4 regions of the Marinomonas gallaica genome follow, and region 1 is predicted to be linked to each of the others. Evidence: predicted binding sites of a transcription regulator. Region 1 holds the regulator's gene; each other region holds the start of a gene.
The links. Region 1 encodes sigma-54, which starts transcription at its own class of promoters, with help from an activator protein. Its sites were predicted from a motif close to TGGCACNNNNNTTGCTNT; they were not measured.
Positions count from the first base shown of each region.

Region 2: hpxO (FAD-dependent urate hydroxylase HpxO) is a predicted target of sigma-54. The motif match lies at 1,290-1,307, and genes of this name have one in related genera.
Region 3: ACPUEK_RS18070 (circularly permuted type 2 ATP-grasp protein) is a predicted target of sigma-54. The motif match lies at 858-875, and genes of this name have one in related genera.
Region 4: ACPUEK_RS14225 (HAD-IIB family hydrolase) is a predicted target of sigma-54. The motif match lies at 1,558-1,575, and genes of this name have one in related genera.

Region 1 is NZ_CP187511.1:2,903,829-2,906,035, reverse strand. It holds gene ACPUEK_RS13790 (PTS sugar transporter subunit IIA) at 1-283, opposite strand, end outside; gene ACPUEK_RS13785 (RNA polymerase factor sigma-54) at 295-1,785, opposite strand; gene lptB (LPS export ABC transporter ATP-binding protein) at 1,863-2,207, opposite strand, start outside.
Region 2 is NZ_CP187511.1:429,586-431,792, forward strand. It holds gene hpxO (FAD-dependent urate hydroxylase HpxO) at 96-1,250, opposite strand; gene uraH (hydroxyisourate hydrolase) at 1,431-1,787, opposite strand; gene uraD (2-oxo-4-hydroxy-4-carboxy-5-ureidoimidazoline decarboxylase) at 1,919-2,207, shown strand, end outside.
Region 3 is NZ_CP187511.1:3,816,631-3,818,837, forward strand. It holds gene ACPUEK_RS18065 (FAD-dependent monooxygenase) at 1-747, opposite strand, end outside; gene ACPUEK_RS18070 (circularly permuted type 2 ATP-grasp protein) at 1,011-2,207, shown strand, end outside.
Region 4 is NZ_CP187511.1:3,016,844-3,019,050, reverse strand. It holds gene ACPUEK_RS14230 (glycosyl transferase) at 1-548, opposite strand, end outside; gene ACPUEK_RS14225 (HAD-IIB family hydrolase) at 612-1,436, opposite strand; gene ACPUEK_RS14220 (pyridoxal-phosphate-dependent aminotransferase family protein) at 2,150-2,207, shown strand, end outside.

The DNA.
Region 1 (2,207 bases):
GACGTCGATCAATGGCATCAAAATCAATCGGTGTTTCGAGTGACATTAATACGATGGTGGCACGGTTTACTTGCTCTAGGCGACAATGTGGAATGGCGATGCCATTGCCAACGCCCGTACTGCCCAGTTTTTCACGACCTAAAAGTGCGTCGTAGACTTCGTCGGCGTTGCAGTGCATGCGATCGCCAACGGATTCAGCCAATTGTTCTAGCAATCGTTTTTTGCTAGAAATTTGTTGCTTAGCAAATACTAACTCAGGCTTGACTAAGTTTTTAACAGACATTGTTGCGGCCTTTAAATAAGTCGTTTCCGCTCGTTTGACGGCGGAATGTTCATAGCTTCGCGATATTTTGCAACAGTGCGTCGAGCAACTTGTATGCCTTGCTCTGCAAGAATGATTGCCAGTTTATTATCGCTTAATGGTTTTTTTGCAGGTTCTTCTGCCACCAGCTTTTTAATCATTGCACGAATTGCTGTAGATGAGCATTCACCGCCAGAGGCGGTGTTTACATGGCTGGAGAAGAAATACTTTAGCTCAAAAATACCACGCGGAGTATGCATGTATTTTTGTGTGGTGACACGTGAAATTGTTGATTCGTGCATGCCAACTTCCTCTGCGACATCGTGCAGTACCATAGGTTTCATGGCTTCCTCACCCACCTCAAAGAAATCGACTTGTTTGGAAACAATGCAGCTGGCGACTTTTAGCAGTGTTTCGTTACGACTCTGGAGGCTTTTCAGAAACCATTTGGCTTCTTGAAGCGAGTTCTTAATGTAGGAGATGTCTTCACTGGATGCTTTGGTGTTGACCATTGCAGAATAAGTTTCATTGATTTTGACAGGCGGTAGAGCGTCGTTATTAAGCTCCACTTGCCAAATGCCATTGTGTTTTTTCACGCTGACATCAGGGATGACGTAGTCAGTTTCACTGGTGTCGATGGCTGAGCCTGGGCGCGGGTTTAGCTGCTGAATAAGGGTAATGACATCTTTTAATGCTTCTTCTTTCAGCTTAGTTTTGCGGCCCAGTTGCGCATAATCACGATTGCCAAGCAATGCTAAATGCTGGTCAACTATGTTAAAGGTAGAGCGGTACAAAGGATGCTCTTTAAAACCTTCTAATTGTACCAATAGGCACTCGCGTAGATCTTGCGAACAAACACCGACAGGGTCAAATCGTTGCAAGCGATGCTGAACAGCTTCAATTTCATCGAATTCGAGATCTTCTAATTCTTTACTAAGTGACGTGAAGATGTCATCTAAGGTGATTGATAGGTAGCCATCGGTTTGAACACTGTCAATAATGGCATAGGCAATTTCGATGTCTCGATTAGACATATGGGTTAAATTTAATTGCCAAATTAGATGATCTTGGATGTTTTCAGCTAGGGCATTGCGGCTGTCAAAATCTTGCTCGCCGTCATAGGAAGGAACGTCTGCTGCAGCGGCTGAATTTTGATAAGTATCATCCCAGTTGCTATCAATGGATAGCTCATTAGGGATGCTTTCTGTCCATTCGGATTCTACTTGGGGCGTTTCTTCAGAAGCTGCTTCAGTCGTTTCTTTTTGAGAGGTCTCATTGGTACTGGATGAGTCGCCTTGTTTGATTTCTAAGTCAGACTGAAAGTTTTCGTCTTCGTCTAGTTCAAGCAAGGGGTTAGACTCAAGAAATTCGTGAATTTCCTGTTGCAAATCGAGCGTAGACAACTGAAGCAGTTTGATTGCCTGCTGCAGCTGTGGAGTCATGGTTAACTGTTGACCGATTTTAAGTTGCAAAGACTGCTTCATGACGCAACTCTTTTATTATGATGTTTTTGGAATGACTTATGCATAGTACTCCCTTTTTGCCCGAAAAATAAGGGGGCTCATAGTCTGAAGTTGTCGCCCAAGTAGATTTTTTTGACTTGCTCGTTATTGATAACAGACTCGGCATCACCCGATGCAATGATGTGCCCGTTACCCACAATATAGGCTTTGTCGCAGATATCTAAGGTCTCACGAACGTTGTGGTCAGTGATCAAAACACCAATGCCGCTGCTTTGTAAATGTTTGATGATCTCTTTAATATCGCCGACGGAAATGGGGTCTACACCAGCAAAGGGTTCATCAAGCAATACAAACTTCGGGTTCATTGCTAGCGCTCGAGCTATCTCAACGCGTCGACGCTCTCCGCCAGACAGCGCCATTCCTAGGTTCTTGCGAATATGAGT
Region 2 (2,207 bases), 1.6 Mb from region 1:
AATGATTTAAAAATACTTCATTTACAGATATTTACTAGAGCAATTCCACATTTATCCGATGGTAAGGGTTATTTTTTGCGGTCTTAATCAATTACTCAGCCTAACGGGCCACCCAAAATTGTTTTTGACAAACCGCTCAAGATACCAGCGCCATCCTCATTGCGTAATTCTTCATACCAAGCTTTGGTTTCATCTGGGTTAAAGCCATGGGTTACCTCACAGCGTTTGCGTGCCTTAAGCACCAAATCTTTTACACGCTCTAAACGAGCATCGTTGTAACACCACAAAGCACCTTCGATATCCTTGCAGATTGCAAAGCTGCGTCCTAGTACCACAGCATCTTCTAGCGCGGCACCTCCGCCTTGGCCAATATCAGGAGTAGTGCTGTGACCTGCATCACCCAACAAGGCAACACGCCCTTTCACTAACGGGCTAAAAGGGTCGACATCATGGATTTCAATACGGTTGGTAGTATCGGGATTAATCGCATCGATCAAGCGCTGGACCGGTTCAGCCCACCCTTCAAAATAGCCTTTAAGGTCTTTGATTACGGTAGAACGATCTTGCGGTAAGCCTTTTTCAAGCGGCACATCAAAGAAAAAGTAGAAGCGGTTGTCGGCAATGGGCATGACAGAGACACGTTTGCCATCCGCCACAAACATTGTCCATTGCTCCGCTGGAGCAATGCTTTCATCGATCTCAACTAAGCCATTCCAATTCACATAGCCTGCGTAGCGCCGTTCCACTTTATGACCCATTAGATAGTCACGGGCGATAGAGTGAGCACCATCGGCCGCAATCATAAAGTCCCCTTGTGCCGTGCTACCGTCGGTAAATGTGGCGGTCACACCCTGATCATTTTGGCTGACACTCTCTAGGCGTTTACCAAACTGGACTTTATGGCGCCCCCACCAATCAATCATGCGCGATTGCAGATCTGCACGAGAGACCGGACAGGGTCGTTCGCCCACCTCTTCAACCAAGGGCGATAAGCTAAATTGCGTCATTTTTTCACCACTAAAGCCTTCAAGATACGCCATGTAATGCATTGGCCCACCCAGATCGTCCATGATTTTGCCCATCCCCAAGTGATTCATGCACTTTACGCCATTGGACCAAACCGAAATCGCCGCACCAACCGGTTTGATTTCTTTTACCGCTTCATAGATCTCGCACTCAATACCTTGTTGATCCAATGCCGCGGCGGCCGACATACCACCGATGCCCGCACCAATGATGATTGCTTTCATAACGATACCTCATTGCCTAAATACTGCGTTATACAGTACATCGCAAGAACTGTGCCCAAAGCAGGCATTCCTAGGAACGCCTTTGATGGCATGGAATTTACTAACCATTTGGTCAATTTTAGTAATTAACAAGCAAAAACAGGTGCACTGAATCAGTGCAACCAATCAAATCTGTGCACCTTAACTGCCTCGGTAAGTACTGTAAGAATAAGGTGTTACCAACAATGGCACATGATAATGGCTGTCTTCATCGCTTACACCAAAACGTAATAACACCACATCCAGAAAGCGAGGCTCAGGTAATTCCACCCCTTTTTCAGCAAAGTAGTCACCGACCAAGAATGCCAATTCATAACACCCAGCTTGGAAAGCGTCACCTTCAAGTAGCGGCGAATCACAACGGCCATCAGTATTTGAAATCGTTTTAGAGACCAAGTTTCGCGTACCATCTTCTGCTAATTTGTACAGCTCGATAATGACCCCCGATGCAGCAACGCCGCGCGTGTTATCCAAAATATGTGTTGTTAAATAGCCCATTTCCAGCCCTCAAAATAGTCCTATGCTCACTATCCATTTAAAAAATTAACACTTGCACTGACAAGTGATTACGATCAAAAGTGACTGTCAGCTAATCACAAATCCACCCCAGACACCAACAAGGAGATGTAATGAGTAACCATAAAACATCACTATTAGAACTAGATAAAGACAGCTTCATCAATCACTTAAAAGATATTTACGAACACTCTAAGTGGGTTGCTGTGGCACTTTATGAGCAACGTGATGCACTCAAAGCGCATTCTGAGGAGCTGCAGTATTCGGTGGCACAAGCCATGCAAGACATTGTTGAACACGCTGACCACAGCACACAGCTGGCCCTGTTACGCGCTCATCCTGATCTGGCTGGAAAAGCCGCACTGGCAGGGGAGCTAACTGATGCTTCCAGCAATGAGCAAG
Region 3 (2,207 bases), 910 kb from region 1:
ACGCCACGATTCAGACCGCCATTCAGCTCGCTCTTCCACGGCAATAAAGTTAACCCACTCACCACCGCGCAGATAATAGGTCACAAGGTGCTTGTTCGGCCCCGCCCAAACGGTGGCATTTGGTTCAATCATGGTACCTTTGATCGCGGCCGCTGGAACCGTACCGCGCCATGCTACTTGGCCAGTAAAAATAGGCGCTTGAACGCCTAGCATTAGCTCCCGCATTTTGGAATGAATGCCATCAGCGCCGATCACAATGTCCGCATGTTCTGTACTGTTTTCCAGTAGTACCGTGGCATTTTTATGATCTTCACGATAACCCAACACTTTATGGTCCAGTTCTATTTCGACCCCAGCGCTGTAACAGGCTTGCACTAATTCTTTGTGTAAATCAGCTCTGTGAATGTGCCAATAAGGCGCGCCATAACGTTGCTCAATATGCTTGCCAAGTGGTGCTTCTAAGTAATAACGACCAGAATGATAATCTCGAATACAGGCTTTCTGCGGAGTAAAGGCGTGACTTTCGAGGCGGTCTTTTATACCAAACTCACGAAGCACTTTCATTGCATTAGGGCTAAGCTGCAAGCCAGCACCCACTTCACTTAACGCCGATGTTTGCTCAAAGATTCTGACATGAAAGCCCTGCTTGGCTAATCCTAAAGCAACCGTCAAACCACCGATGCCAGCGCCAACGACGATTACGTGCTTGGCTTGGTCAAAATGCGCCACAGTATTTTCCTTACTCATTTATCAATCCATTCCGCATCATAACAAAAACTCTCGCTAGAAACCTGACATAAATACGGAAACCCAACAAGTTTACTCAGTCACTTAATGGGAATATTTAGCCGGTATTCTGGCGTAATAATTGCTAAGTCCATAACAATTGTATTAGTAAATTCGAAGTTTCACTTGCTTAATGCATGCTTTTGGTTCATCAATAACCTATACGCAAATGAGGATGAACTGTGTTGACGCACTCCCGCAGACGTTAACGGGGATAATAAGATATGGATAAATTGACAGATAATTACAACACCAGCGTTTTTTTCGATGAGCTTATTACTTCATCTGGACAAGCCCATCCACCCGCTAAAGAATTGCTAGACTACTTAAACAGCCTACCAACAGACGAGCTTGAAAAGCGGCGAATTATGGCTGAAGCAACGGTTCAAGAGATGGGCATTAGTTTCACAGTGTATACCGAAGAAGGCAACATTGACCGAGCTTGGCCCTTCGATATCGTACCTCGCACCATTGCCGCCAAAGATTGGGAGATTACCGCCCAAGGCCTCAAACAACGACTCACCGCCCTTAACCGCTTCATCGACGATCTCTACCACGACCAAAACTGCATCAAAGACGGCATCATTCCAGAACATATTATTAAAGACTCTAAGAACTTTCGCCCAGAATGTGTTGGCGTGTCACCGAAATACGGTGTTTGGGCACATATTTGTGGTACAGACTTAGTGCGTGATGAGCACGGCGATTTCTATGTATTAGAAGATAATCTTCGAGTGCCTTCTGGCGTGTCTTATATGTTAGAAAACCGTGCAATCACTAAGCGCGTGTTACCAGAACTGTTTGAAAACGATGAAATATTGCCCGTTGGTGCTTACACATCCAACCTATTTGACACGCTTGCCGCCCTATCTCCACGTGATATTGAGCGACCAGAAATTGTCGTCATGACGCCAGGTATTTATAACTCGGCTTACTTTGAACACGCCTTTTTAGCGCAGAAAATGGGTACTGAATTAGTCGAAGGTTCTGACCTGTTCGTCGACGAAGACGATTGCGTCTATATGAAAACCATCTACGGGCCTGAGCGCGTTGATGTCATTTATCGCCGTATTGACGATTTGTTCCTCGACCCTGAAGCGTTTGATCCTGATTCAGTATTGGGCGTTGCAGGTCTGATGCGCGCTTGGAAAGCGGGCAATGTGGCCTTAGCCAATGCCCCTGGGGCAGGCGTTGCCGATGACAAAGTGGTTTACGCGTATGTACCAGAGTTAATTCGTTACTACCTAGACGAAGAGCCGATTCTGAAAAATGTCAAAACCTACTTATGCGATAACTCAGAAGAGCGCGAATATGTGCTAGCGCACCTTGACGAATTAGTCGTAAAACCAGCCAATGAATCTGGCGGCTACGGCATGCTTGTTGGACCACACTCAACCAAAAAAGAGCAGCAGCAGTTTGCG
Region 4 (2,207 bases), 110 kb from region 1:
GTTCGCGCATAAAAACCTTTACAGAACTCGTAGTTAAAGTTTGGATTTGCGACAGGATAGATTAAACGTGCCAGCAAGCTGCGGTCATAAGTGACAATGTCACAGTCGTGCATTGCCACGGCATCAGCATCGGATGCCGTTAGTGCGTAGCCCATACAGAACCATACATTGCGTCCTTTACCTGGGTCGTTTGGCGATAATTTCTCACCTTTGAGAATTTCATCAATGGCACGAAGACGTGGGCCATCGTTCCACAAAACTGTGTGTTTTTGAGGTAGCTCAGAGAAAAACTCCAAGGCATGACGATACTGTTCTTCGGTCGCGCGGTCCAAGCCGATAATGATTTCGGAAAGATAAGGTACTTGCTTTAGATGCTTAATGATATTCGGCATGGCATCGGTTTCGAGCTCAGAGTATAAGCAAGGTAAAATAAGTGCCATAGGGCGCTTCTTAGCGAACTCACACAGTTCTTTTTCCATGTCTTCAAGAGGACGCTGAGACAAATTGTGCAGTGTTGTAATAATGCCATTCTGGTAAAAATCACCCATTTTTCTCTCCTGTAGCATGTTGTCATGCTGTCTTTTACTCGCTGATTCGTCAGTGAGTTGGTATTAGATAAAACCTTCGTTTACTAGGGCTTTATTGATGGCTTCGCTCCAGCCTTTAGGGCCATAAGAATCTGTAATCCAAACGTCGTAGCGCCCAGGGATTTCAGGTGGAACGTGGACAGGCGAGCGTACGACAACAGGAATGTCTGCTTCGCAGATCATGCCAACATCGTTTTCACCGTCACCTAACGCCATACTTTTTAGGTCTTCATGGAAGGTGTCCTGATAAGCTTGTTTTAGCCAGTTCATAGCAACGGCTTTATCGCACTGCGCGCCCATTAAATGGACAAATCGTCCACCTTTTTGCGCTTTAATGCCTTGAGCCGCTAATTCATGTCTTAGGCGCTCTAAAGCGGCATTAGAGTCGTTCCAGATTAAAGGTTCGGTGAAGTCGCGTTGCAGTGACAGCTCAGCAGTTTGATAGTCTAAGCCCGTATGCTCCATCAGTTGTTCAGTGCTTAGATCGTGATAACTGATAAAATCGTAGCGAGATTTCATACTCTGCGATAACTCGATAAGGTGCTGGCGCTTGGGGCCAAACGATTGAACGTAAAAATCACCACGACGTTCAAGGTCATGAATGTCCACCAACGGACTATTAGACGGTATATAGACAGCCGCACCGTTTTCGATAATAAATGGATCCTTATGGCGCAGCGCCAAGCGAAGTTCAAGGAGTTCCGCATAGGTTTTGCTGGTGTTTAATACGCATGGGATCCCCAGCGTTTTTAAGCTAAAAAGAGCCGCTTCTGCGTCAGTAAAGGCGTAGTCAAAGTGGTCAAGTAAAGTTCCATCTAGATCTGTGAAGACTATTAATGTGGTCGTCATATGTTTGATTGAAGTGGCGTCCGCTTCAACCTCTCCTCCTTTTACGAATAACAGTGAAATGCGCTTCTGACCTGTTTTGGAACACCTACCGTGCCATTAATGGATGACTGACTGGTTAGTGAAAGCAATATGCTTGCCAGAGTGCTGTAAAAAAATTGTGTATCGACCAGTTTAGAGTCTGAGCAACACAGATTTATGACAGTGCTAAGCCATGCATAGCAAGGCTTTCGTAAAGATTGACTAACGGTATGAAAAAAGTGCCTGATGGCATTGTAGTGCTTATCAGGACAGCTGTTAAAAAGCGTTAGGAGAATTGTTTTCGTTTTATCGTTAGAGCGTACCGGATATCTTTTTGATCTATTTTGGTGCGTTGGTGCGCTTCTGCACCATCATTTAAAGTGCGCTGTTTGATTTTTGAGCAGAGGGCTGATGTTTTTGTAGAGCGATCTTTATGGCGTGTAGGAGTAAATAATGCTGGGGTTTAAATCTATGTTTGGTGAGTTCTGTGGGTGACAGAAGAAGTTTTGGATTATTCGACTCTTTTCAAAATATAGACTCTTAAAAATAGGTCGATTGCAGTATTATTTCAGCAGATTATTTTGGAAAATTAAATTTTACCGAATTTTGGTCTGAAAATACTAAGATTACGATATTTGATTTTATGAAATAGTTGAGATGGATTTTTTATTAATCATATTTAAAGGCAGGTAAATATGGACTCTACAACGGGCATTCCTTGTCCCGAACTACAATCACTTGACGATATTCTTC